DNA from 3 places in the Pantoea sp. XAF26B01_ASV70 genome. Region 1 is predicted to be linked to each of the others. Evidence: riboswitches for the same ligand, from Rfam matches in the RefSeq annotation. Region 1 holds a riboswitch; each other region holds the start of a gene.
What was found. A riboswitch is a leader RNA that binds a small molecule or an ion and turns the genes downstream of it on or off. The one in region 1 is predicted to bind thiamine pyrophosphate.
Positions count from the first base shown of each region.

Region 2: it holds a riboswitch for thiamine pyrophosphate, as region 1 does, so the genes downstream of both, ACX8ZY_RS21350 (FAD-dependent oxidoreductase) here and thiM (hydroxyethylthiazole kinase) in region 1, are expected to answer to the same signal.
Region 3: it holds a riboswitch for thiamine pyrophosphate, as region 1 does, so the genes downstream of both, ACX8ZY_RS19930 (TenA family protein) here and thiM (hydroxyethylthiazole kinase) in region 1, are expected to answer to the same signal.

Region 1 is NZ_CM137251.1:1,532,573-1,536,477, reverse strand. Features, by position in the region: gene thiD (bifunctional hydroxymethylpyrimidine kinase/phosphomethylpyrimidine kinase) at 1-293, opposite strand, end outside; gene thiM (hydroxyethylthiazole kinase) at 280-1,077, opposite strand; TPP riboswitch at 1,112-1,212, opposite strand; gene ACX8ZY_RS07235 (hypothetical protein) at 1,520-1,717, shown strand; gene ACX8ZY_RS07230 (AEC family transporter) at 1,815-2,774, shown strand; gene ahpF (alkyl hydroperoxide reductase subunit F) at 2,837-3,905, opposite strand, start outside.
Region 2 is NZ_JBTNCJ010000002.1:391,146-395,050, forward strand. Features, by position in the region: gene ACX8ZY_RS21340 (thiazole synthase) at 1-574, opposite strand, end outside; gene thiS (sulfur carrier protein ThiS) at 577-774, opposite strand; gene ACX8ZY_RS21350 (FAD-dependent oxidoreductase) at 764-1,702, opposite strand; TPP riboswitch at 1,834-1,953, opposite strand; gene ACX8ZY_RS21355 (cysteine hydrolase family protein) at 2,017-2,562, opposite strand; gene ACX8ZY_RS21360 (ArsR/SmtB family transcription factor) at 2,808-3,122, opposite strand; gene ACX8ZY_RS21365 (alkene reductase) at 3,139-3,905, opposite strand, start outside.
Region 3 is NZ_JBTNCJ010000002.1:89,112-93,016, reverse strand. Features, by position in the region: gene ascF (PTS cellobiose/arbutin/salicin transporter subunit IIBC) at 1-342, shown strand, start outside; gene ACX8ZY_RS19935 (6-phospho-beta-glucosidase) at 379-1,809, shown strand; TPP riboswitch at 1,916-2,018, shown strand; gene ACX8ZY_RS19930 (TenA family protein) at 2,087-2,788, shown strand; gene ACX8ZY_RS19925 (ABC transporter ATP-binding protein) at 2,785-3,525, shown strand; gene ACX8ZY_RS19920 (ABC transporter permease) at 3,522-3,905, shown strand, end outside.

The DNA of each region.
Region 1 (3,905 bases):
GCCGCATTGCTCAGCCGGGCCGCAACCTGCTCCACGATAGCTGTTTCTGACAGCATGCCAATTTTTGCGCTGTCGATGCGCACATCACTGAGCACCGAATCGAGCTGGGCAGCAACAAAGTCAGGCGTAATGCGATAAACCGACTGCACGCCGCAGGTGTTCTGTGCCACCAGCGCGGTGATGACGCTGGTGCCATAGGCTCCCAGAGCGGAGAAGGTCTTGAGATCGGCCTGAATCCCTGCGCCGCCGCTGGGATCGGTACCCGCAATCGTCAGAGCGTTAATACGCTTCATGATTACCCTCCAGCGTCCAGAGTGCATCAATAAACGCCGTGGCAAAGCTGCCGGGGCCGGCAGCCTGCGCCGCTGCCTTTTCACCCGCCAGCGCCATCACCTGACAGGCGGCCGCGACATTCATCAGCCGATCGCCAGGCAGAGAGCTGAAACCCGCCACCACTGCCGAGAGGGCGCAGCCGGTCCCGACTACCTGTGTCATTAAGGGGCTTCCACCGTGTACAGCAAGGAGTCGCTGACCATCGGTGGCGTAGTCCACTTCACCGGTGACGACCACCAGCGTGCTCCAGGTTTCCGCGAGCTGTTGGGCCGCATCGAGTGCTGCATCCGCCTGATGCAGCGTGTCGACACCGCGCCCGCCGCTGGCCTGTTGTGCCAGCGCCAGAATCTCTGACGCATTCCCCCGAATCACCGCCGGTTGCTGGTTTAACAACTGCTGGCAGAAGTCACTGCGCAGCGTCAGCGCGCCGACGGCAACCGGATCGAGTGTCCAGGGCGTGCCCGCCTGATTAGCCGCGGTGACGGCAGCCTGCATCGCCTGCTGGCGATCGCGGGTTAAGGTGCCCACGTTAATCAGCAGTGCATCGGCCATGCTACTGAACTGGGCAGCCTCAGCGGCATCGATCACCATCGCCGGTGAGGCATGGAGTGCCAGCAACACGTTGGCGGTGAAGTTCTGGACCACGTCATTGGTCATACAGTGCACCAGCGGTGACTGGCGCCGGAAAGCGTGCAGAATGGGCGCGAAGTGCGCGGCAGAAAGGTGTTGAGATTGATGTGTCATCGTAGCTCCCAACCGGCGAACAAGAAGGCGAATGCGGTCAGGCATCAGACTTCCCTACGCTGGCATTATCCAGTTCAGGTCAGCGGGTTTTTCTCAGCCCTTTCCGTGTGGAAAGCGGCACCCCGAGTCGTATTACGGCTTGCAGCATAGGCAAGCCGCGCAGCGAAAGCAAGCGACTCCCGCCTGGGAAATAATCAGAGCTGAAACAATTCACATGATCCCGATCAACGCCTGAGGGTGCAAAAAAAGGCTTAATGCTGCGGGTTAACGAGATACCTCTTTATAGGTAGCCCCGCTTATTACCCGGATAGGTAATATTTCCCGCAGTGACTCTGGTTATCCCATAATAATTAACCTGCTTGCAGCATCATCGTAAAAAACACTTTATTTCATGGGGTTAGAAAACTCCTGAAGCGGAACTTCATACTATTCAGGATGTATGATGCGATTTTTAGCGCTTATTCCACACCGCCATCGATGGCAGGATATTAATATTGAACGCAGGGGTGCCGTGGCACCCAATGGCAGACAGTACCTCTCCACCTATATCTCCGCCCGTTGCACAGGCTGTGGCGAAATTATTCACCGGGTCTATTATCGCGACATCAGCGATCGGCAGGCGCGCCGCTGGTTAGGTTAGCGTCCCGGCAACGGTCATTCCGGACACAGCTCAGGTTAACAGTTAGTTAGCAATTTGTTAGTCTGGTAACTAATCATCGTCTGACCAGACTCTCTCTATGCCACTGCTGTTTGAAAGCTTAAGCCATCAAATTTACCTGTCAGCCCCGCTGTTTATCCTGATCCTGCTGGGGTACTGCCTGACGCGCCTCGGGAAATGGCCCGCCAGCATCAGCGAAGGGATGAACCGCTTTGTGTTTAACGTTGCCCTGCCCTGCATGCTGTTTCGGGTGATGAGCACCTTCTCGCAAAGTCCGCCGGTGGATGCGCGCCTGTTGCTGGCCTTTTTCGGCAGTTGCCTGCTGGTGTTTATCGTGGGACGACTGCTGGCAACAAGGCTGTTTAATCTGGATGGCGTAGCGGCGTCGGTTTTTGCGCTGGGCGGCATCTTTTCCAATAACGTCATGCTGGGGATCCCGGTGGCCACGGTGCTGCTGGGGCCAGAAGCCCTGCCCCCGGTGGCGCTGGTGCTGGTGTTTAACAGCTTGATCCTCTGGACCTTACTGACCGTTTCGGTCGAGTGGGCAAAACAGGGCAGCTTCTCGCTGGAAGGACTCTGGCGCACCCTGCTCGGCGTGCTGAAGAATCCGCTGATCATCGGTATTCTCAGCGGTACAGCCTGGAGCTTTCTGCAACGTCCCTTGCCGCTGCTGGCCGCTGAACCGCTAAAGATGCTGGCCTCACTGGCCGCACCCTTGTCGCTGGTGACGCTGGGCATGAGCCTGGCGCACTATCGGGTGCGGGATGGCTTAAAAGAGAGCTATACCATCTGCCTGCTGAAGCTGGTGCTGCAACCGATGACGGTATGGGCTATCGCGTGGCTGACCGATCTGCCGCCGCTGGAGAGTAAAGTGGTGGTGCTGCTGGGATCGATGGCAGTCGGGGTTAACGTCTATCTGATGTCGCAGAAGTTTAATGTCATTACCGGCCCGGCGGCGGCGAGCATGCTCTTTTCTACCGTGTTTGCGGCGGTGACAACACCAATCTGGATGATGCTGATGACGCTGGCGGGCTATTAACAGGCTAAAAAAAAAGCCCCTCAGCACGCGTGCTGAGGGGCTATTGTCTGGCTAACTAAAAGTTACTCAGCCGATTTGGTACGAATCAGATAGTCAAAAGCGCTCAGTGAGGCTTTAGCACCTTCGCCGCTGGCGATGATGATCTGCTTGTACGGTACGGTGGTGCAGTCGCCCGCGGCGAACACGCCTTTCAGGCTAGTTTCGCATTTACCATCGATGATGATCTCACCCATTTTGTTGCGCTCAACCGCACCTTCCAGCCATGGGGTATTCGGCAGCAGACCGATCTGAACGAAGATACCGGAGAGCGGCAGCTCATGAGTGGTCTGCGTCGTACGGTCGATATAGTGCAGGCCGGTAACTTTGGTGCCGTCGCCTTTCACTTCGGTGGTTTGCGCGTTCAGGATCACATCCACGTTCTTCAGGCTGCGCAGCTTATCCTGCAGCACCTGATCGGCGCGCATCTCACCGGCAAACTCCAGCAGCGTAACGTGTTCGACGATACCGGCCAGATCGATGGCCGCTTCCACGCCGGAGTTACCGCCGCCGATCACCGCCGTGCGTTTGCCTTTAAACAGCGGGCCATCGCAGTGTGGGCAGTAGGTCACGCCTTTGGTGCGATACTCTTCTTCACCCGGTACACCCATGTTACGCCAGCGTGCGCCGGTCGCCAGGATGATGCTGCGTGATTTCAATACTGCGCCAGAGGCGGTTTCGATGGCGTGCATTCCGCCCTCCTTCGCTGCCGGGATCAGTTTGATCGCGCTCTGGCTTTCAATAACGTCCACGTTGTAATCATCCACATGTGCGCGCAGTGAACCGGCCAGTTTGGCCCCTTCGGTTTTCGGTACGGAGATATAGTTTTCGATATCGACCGTGTCCAGCACCTGACCGCCAAAACGCTCACCCAGCAGGCCGGTACGGATACCTTTACGTGCTGAGTAGATGGCTGCCGCTGCGCCCGCCGGGCCGCTGCCGATAATCAGGACTTCATAGGCGTCACGCTTGTTCAGCTCTTCCGCTGCACGTTTGTCGGCATTGGTATCCACTTTGCTGACGATTTCCGCCAGGCTCATGCGACCCTGACCAAACTCTTTACCATTGAGGTAAACCGCTGGCACGCCCATCACG
Region 2 (3,905 bases), on a different replicon from region 1:
CCATTGCTTGAGCCGCCTGGCCAGGCGCGCCAATGCCCGCATCAATAATCAGCGGCACATCTTTAAACCACGCACGCATAGCGCGCAGTCCCTCGATATTACGCAGTCCCTGGCCGGAGCCGATCGGCGCGCCCCAGGGCATCAGCACTTCACAGCCCGCTTCCAGCAATTTTTCGCCAACAATCAGATCTTCCGTAGTGTAGGGAAACACCTGGAACCCGTCAGCGCAGAGAATCCGTGCGGCCTCAACCAGGGCAAAAGGATCGGGCTGCAGCGTGTCGGCATGGCCAATCACCTCCAGCTTGATCCACGGTGTGTCGAACAGTTCACGCGCCATCTGCGCCGTCGTCACCGCCTCTTTCACCGTGTGGCAACCCGCCGTATTCGGCAGAATACGTTTGTTGAGCTGTTGCAGCAGCGTGCGGAAAGCGCCGCCTTCACTGCCTTCCCGTCGCAGGCTGACGGTAATAATTTCCGCGCCTGACGCGTTGATCGCCTGATGCAGAATGTCCGGTGACGGATAACCGGCCGTGCCGAGCAGAAATCGGGATTGCGGAGTAAATTGATAGAACATGGTTAACCTCCCTGCATCGGTGACAGGATTTCGAGCTGGTTGCCCGCCTCAAGTTGCTGGCTGGCATAGCGGCTACGCGGTACAAACTCCCCGTTCAGCGCGGTGGCGACGGTCCGCGGATCGATCTGCTGCTCCGCCATAAGCTCCGCCAGCGTCGTTGCGCCGGTTTCAATCGTGCGTCCATTCAGTTCAACGCGCATGAGTCATCTCCTGAGTCAGTTGCAGCATAAGTTTTTCAGCCATGATCGGGGCCAGCAAAAAGCCGTGGCGGTAGAGGCCGTTAAGTGAGAAACGGCCATTTTCGTAGCGGACTTCCGGCAGGTTCTGCCGGTAAGCAGGACGCAGACCGGTGCCGCTCTCCACGATCCGCGCTTCGGCAAGCGCCGGATGCAGGCTGTAAGCGGCGCTGAGCAATTCCATCATCGCCCGGGCGCTGATCGGGCTGCTGTCGTGGCTTTCGACCATGGTGGCACCCAGCATGAAGTGGCCCCCGGCACGCGGCACCAGATAGCAGGGAAAGCGCGGGTGCAGCAGCCGGACAGGACGGGAGAGTTGTACGTCGGATGTGTGCAGGATCACCATTTCGCCCCGCACGGCGCGCAGGGCGGGCTGCCGATCGGTGGCGTGGATGCCACGGCAGTCGATGATTTTGCCGCCGGGTTTACCACTGTGAAAGGGGACGCCAGCCTGTTGCAGTTTGTCGCGCAGTTGCTGCAAGGCGCGGCGCGGATCGAGATGCGCCTCTGCGGCGAAAAACAGGCCGCGGGCAAAGCGGTTTTCCAGCGCGGGTTCGATGTCACCGGGAGAGACCCACTGATGCTGCTGCGTCATACTGGCGAAGCGCGTGAGTTCGCGGCTGTCACGCGGCGGAGCAACCACCAGCGTGCCCTGCTGTTCCACGCCATCAACGCGTTTCGCCCACCATCTGGCCGCGTGCTGGCCCCATTCGATCACCTGTGGCGGTGCGCTTTCTGCTTCACACCAGGGCGCGAGCATGCCGCCCGCCCAGTGCGAGGCCGCACGGCAGTCAGGCTGAGTAATAACTTCGACCGTTTCTCCCCGCTCCAGCAGCAGCGTGGCGACACAAAGCCCGGCAACGCCGCTGCCGAGCACCGACCAGCGGCTCATGGTGTCCACCGGACAGGAAAAGAAAGATTCAGGATGAGATATTTCAATTTGGCCTCGTTATCCGTTAACGAAGACCCGTGATACAGAGGGAAAAGGCAGGAACGTTGCGAATGCGCCCCTGCGGCAAGTATCTGATGAGATACCCGTCTTCCTACGCCAGTATCAACTGGGTCAGGTTCTAAGGGTCGCTAAGCCGCGCGGTGCGCTATTAGCCTCTCAGTCTCTCTGGCGAGACTCCCCTGACGGATTTAGTTGTAAGTTAAGCAGACAGCTTCGTCAAGCAGACTGCATAGAACCGGGTAAGAAAATCGGACTTAACCGGCAGAACCGAAATGCCAGTCAGTTGCGGTTGCCAGCGTCACAAAGGGGCCCGCCAGCGTCTGGTTGTGATGCGCAATAATCTTCTCCGCAGAGAGGTGGGGATTATCGACGGTGGTGTGCGCATCGGAAATCAGTACGACGTTAAAACCCAGCTCCGGGGCTGCCCGACAGGTAGTATCAACGCAGAACTCTGTTTTCATCCCCGCAATCACCAGTTGCTTAATGCCCTTTTGCTTCAGCTGAAGCTGCAGGCCAGTATCCCTGAAACAGCTGGGATATCTTTTGGTGAAGACGACATCACTCTGCGGGTTAACCTGCAATTCCGGGATCAGGCGCGTCAGCGGGCTTTGCTCGTTAAAAGGGGAATCATCCGGGCCGATATGGCGTGCGAAAAAGAGGGGGACGGCAGAAGCCCGGGCTTTAGTAATGAGAATTGAGGTATTCGACAAGATCGAATTTGCGGCAAAGGGAGCCTCGGGACCATTAAAAAGGCCCTGCTGCATGTCGATAATTAAAAGTGCACTTTCAGATGTAACCATGACCTGTCTCCATTCAGTTTTTAAGAACGGAGAACAGCTCCCCGTCCGGTTCGGCGGGGAGTGAGAATCTGTTGTGTCAGGTGCCAGTCACAGAGTCGCTCACGCCGCCGCCAGAGGCGGTGGTGGTGACGGTTGTGAAAGACAGAACTGACATAAACATTTTCTGACCCTGAGTTAATGCGTTCGGTGAAGTCACCCTCAGAAGGATGGTGCTGACATCTACATTACCCTGTACGCCGTCGCTTTTAAAGCGCCTGCAGCGATTGGGTTACCGCATCGGTTATTTCACGAATGCGCGGTTCGGCGCGGCGATAGTAAGTCCATTTCCCGACTTTGCTGGCTTCAACCAGCCCCGCATTGTGAAGTGCTTTCAGGCATAACGAGGTGGCGGGCTGTGATAAGCCCGCCTTGTCCTGTATGAGGCTGGCACAAACGCCATACTGATCGAAGGGATAGAGCTGGGTATAGCCCGCAAACGCTTCGTCAGGATTTTTAAGCCACTTCAGCACTGCCACTCTGGTCGGGTTGGACAGTAACTTCAGGGCATTTTCGGGGGACATGCCGCCTCACAGAATATCAGGATGGGTAAAATGGATAGTCAGTATAGCCTTTCTCAGTGCCGCCATACAGGGAGGCGTGATCGACCTCATTCAGCGGATATCCTGATTTAATCCGCGCGGGCAAATCGGGATTAGCGATAAATGAGCGGCCAAAACCAAACAGATCGCCCCAGCCTTTTTCCAGCACATGCTGCGCTTTTTCAGCCGTGTAGCGACCCGAATAGATGATCGGAGAGCGGAATGTTTCCCGCAGCGCGACACGGAAGCTCTCTGGCATCTCCGGGCTGTTGTCCCAGTCGGCTTCAGCAATGGAGAGATAGCCAACTTCCAGCTCGTTCAGCAGTGCTGCTGCGCGGATGTAGGTCGCGTGTGGATCACTTTCAACCAGGCCGAGATAGACGCGCTCTTCGTCGGTACTGGTAAACAGAGGTGCAAATCTGACGCCAACGCGGTGGCTGCCAAATACTGAGCTGACCGCCTCAACGACTTCTCGCAGGAAGCGCAGACGATTCTCAGCAGAGCCGCCATATTCATCCGTACGGAAGTTGGTGTGCTCAGAAATAAACTGGTTAATCAGATAACCGTTGGCGGAATGCAGTTCCACACCGTCGAAACCGGCCGCTTTGGCATTCTCCGCCGCGCGTCGGTAAAGCTCTACAATCTCTTTAACTTCCGATGTAGTCAGTGCGCGTGGCTCGCTGGGTGCGGTCAATATGCCGGCGCCAGGCCCGGTTTCAATAAATACCCGGACGTTATCGGCTGCGATGGCTGAAGGGGCAACGG
Region 3 (3,905 bases), on a different replicon from region 1:
GCGCTCTATGGCGTTGCGGTCCGCTTAAAACGACCGCTGATCGCCTGTCTGATCAGTGGTTTTATCTGCGGCGCGGTCGCGGGCATTGGCGGGCTGGCCAGCCACTCCATGGCCTCTCCCGGCCTGTTTACCAGCGTACAGTTCTTCGATCCCACCAATCCCATGAGTATTGTCTGGGTCGGTGCGGTCATGGTGTTGTCTGTGGTGCTGTCATTTGTGCTGACGCTGCTGTTAGGTTTTGAAGATATTCCTGAAACCGAACCCGAAACCAAAACCGCACCCGAAAGCGCAACGCAACCTGCGCCCGTTACCGAACGCGCTAACGCGATTAATAGCCACTAAAGGAAAGGGTCACGCTGACCCGGAAAAGAGGATTGCATGTCTGATTCAAGGTTTCCGCAAGGATTTTTATGGGGCGGCGCACTGGCCGCCAACCAGAGTGAAGGCGGCTTTCGTGAAGGCGGAAAGGGCTTAACCACCGTCGACATGATTCCACATGGCCCGCACCGTATGCCGGTCAAACTCGGTCTGGAAAAGCGTTTTACCCTGCGTGACGATGAATTTTATCCCAGCCATGAAGCCATCGATTTTTATCACCGCTATCCGGAAGACATTGCGCTGATGGCGGAGATGGGGTTCAGCGTGTTCCGCACGTCGATTGCGTGGAGCCGTCTCTATCCCAATGGCGATGAACTGACGCCCAATCCGCAAGGCATCGCCTTTTACCGCGCGGTCTTTGAGGAGTGCCGGAAATATAATATCGAACCGCTGGTCACGCTCTGTCACTTTGATGTGCCGATGCATCTGGTGACTGAATATGGCTCGTGGCGCAATCGCAAAATGGTCGACTTTTTTGCCCGCTATGCCCGCAGCTGCTTTGAGGCGTTTGATGGCCTGGTGAAATACTGGCTGACCTTCAATGAGATTAATATCCTGCTGCACAGCCCGTTTTCCGGCGCCGGTCTGGTGTTCGAACCCGGTGAGAACAAGGATCAGGTAAAGTATCAGGCGGCCCATCATGAACTGGTCGCCAGCGCGCTGGTAACGCGCATCGCGCATGAAGTAAATCCGATGAACCAGGTCGGCTGCATGCTGGCAGGCGGCAACTTCTATCCCTGGTCGAGCAAGCCGGAAGATGTCTGGGCTGCGCTGGAAAAGGATCGCGAAAACCTGTTCTTTATTGATGTGCAGGCGCGTGGGGCCTATCCGGCCTACGCCGCGCGCGTGTTCCGTGAAAAAGGTGTGACGCTTGAGATCGCTGACGGCGATGCCGACATTCTGAAAAACAGCGTCGATTTTGTCTCGTTCAGCTATTACGCCTCACGTTGCGCCTCGGCAGAGATGAATGAGCAGAACAGCAGCGCCGCCAATGTGGTGAAATCCCTGACCAATCCGCATGTACCGCGCAGTGAGTGGGGCTGGGGTATCGATCCGCTCGGCTTACGCATCACGATGAATATGATGTATGACCGCTATCAGAAGCCGCTGTTTCTGGTGGAGAATGGCCTGGGCGCGCGCGATGAGATCGAATCAAATGGCGAGATCAACGATGATTACCGCATCAGCTATCTGCGCGAACATATCCGCGCCATGGGCGACGCGATCGAGGATGGCGTGCCAGTGATGGGTTACACCAGCTGGGGCTGTATCGATCTGGTTGCCGCCTCAACGGGTGAAATGAGCAAGCGCTACGGATTTGTCTATGTTGACCGCGACGACCTGGGTAACGGCACGCTGGCGCGCACGCGGAAGAAATCCTTCTGGTGGTACAAAAAAGTCATTGCCAGTAATGGTGCGGATCTTGAGTGACAACGTCACTTAAAATCTATCGTCATGCTGTTACTGGCGCGACAGCAACGCCGGAACAGAACGCTTATTACTGCCGTTGTACTCCGGCAGTAATTATCGTATAACCAATGTCTCCGAGGGGTGTCCTGTAATGGGCTGAGATGGCGTAAGCCGAACCCTTTGAACCTGATCTGGGTCATGCCAGCGAAGGGACGGGTCGGCAGATTTTCTGCGTCATCTCCTGCAACATTCCCTGTTCCAGACCGTATGCCCGGATCTCCCTGTTACTGGAGATCCTATGTCACATCCGCTTTTCGACACCGGCTTTTATGGTCGTCTGCGCCAGCAGGCGGGCAGTCAATGGCACGCCTATATCGGGCACGATTTTGTGCGGCAACTCGGTCAGGGCACCCTGCCACCCGCCGCCTTCCGCCACTATCTCACCCAGGATTATCTGTTTCTGTTGCACTTCGCCCGTGCCTGGGGCCTGCTGATCAGCAAACTTTCCGAGCCTGCAGCCTTACGCAGCGCAACGGCATCGCTTAACGCTATCGTCAGCGAACTGCCACTTCACCAGGCTTACTGCCAGCAATGGGGCATCAGCGAGGCGGCTATGGCGAGTGAACCCGAAGCCGTGGAAACGCTCAACTACACCCGCTACGTGCTGGACGTGGGTCACACCGGGGATGCGCTGGAGCTGCTGACCGCGCTGATGCCGTGCGTTGCCGGTTACGCTGAAATTGGCCTGACACTACTGCATGATCCCGCAACCCGCTTTGAGGGGAATCCTTACGCGGCATGGATAGAAAATTACGGCGACGAAGCCTATCTGGCTGGCGTTCGCTCCTCACTTTCACTGTTTGAAACCCTGGCCCGGCAGCGTGCCGGTGAACACCGGTTTCACCCGCTGGAGGCGATCTTCACCACTGCAACCCGGCTGGAAGCCGCTTTCTGGCAGATGGGTCTCAACCATGCTGCCGCCCAGCGGATCAGCTCATGAACCTGCCGTGCAGTCCGGTGCCGCCAGGCATTTCAATTCGCCAGCTCAGCCTGAATTATGGCCAGCAGCCACTCTTCAGCCAGCTTGATCTGGAGATCGCGGGCGGTGCTTTTACCGCTTTACTGGGTGCCAGCGGCGTCGGAAAAAGCAGCCTGATGCGGGTTATTGCTGGTCTGACGCCACCCACCGCCGGGCAGGTCAGCGGCAGCGACGGCCTGCCACTGACCGGACGCATCGCCTGGATGGGGCAACAGGATCTGCTCTATCCATGGCTGACGGTTGAACAAAATGTCTGCCTCGCCAGTCGCCTGAAAGGTGAAAGCGCCGATCGCGACTGGGCGCAGCATCTGCTGATGCGGGTAGGTCTTAGCCATTCTGCAAACGCGCGACCCGCGACACTTTCCGGCGGGATGCGTCAGCGCGCCGCGCTGGCCCGCACCCTCTACACCCGTCAGCCCGTTGTGCTGATGGATGAGCCCTTCTCCGCACTGGATGCACTCACCCGCGCTCAGATCCAGACGCTGGCCGCAGAAGTGCTGGTCGGACACACCGTGCTGCTGATTACCCATGACGCCGCTGAAGCCAGTCGGCTCAGTCACCACATGCTGGTGATCGGTTCTGCGGGAATTGAAACCTGCCCGCCCCTGGCGGGCCAGCCACCGCGGGCTGCAGACGACATACAGGTAATGCAGAGTCAGGCCGCATTGCTGAAGCAGCTGAGCAGGATAGCGGGATGAGATTACACAAAGGTTTTGCCGGTCTTCACCGTGGAGTGATGCTGTTTGCCGGACTAATTGCGCTGTGGTGGCTCGCCACGCTGACTTCGGTTCCGGCCTTTCTGCTGCCCTCACCCGCTGCGGTCGTCATCGCACTGTGGCAAAACGCAGGTTATCTCGGCCATCACACTTTGATTACCCTGACCGAGATCGTCAGCGGCATGGCCCTCGGCGTGCTGCTTGGGAGCGTGCTGGCGCTGGGTATGACCTTTTCACCGTGGCTGCAGCGCTGGATGATGCCGCTGGTGATCACCAGCCAGGCGATTCCGGTTTTTGCCCTGGCGCCGCTGCTGGTGCTCTGGTTTGGTTTCGGCATGGGCGCAAAGGTCGCGATGGCCGTC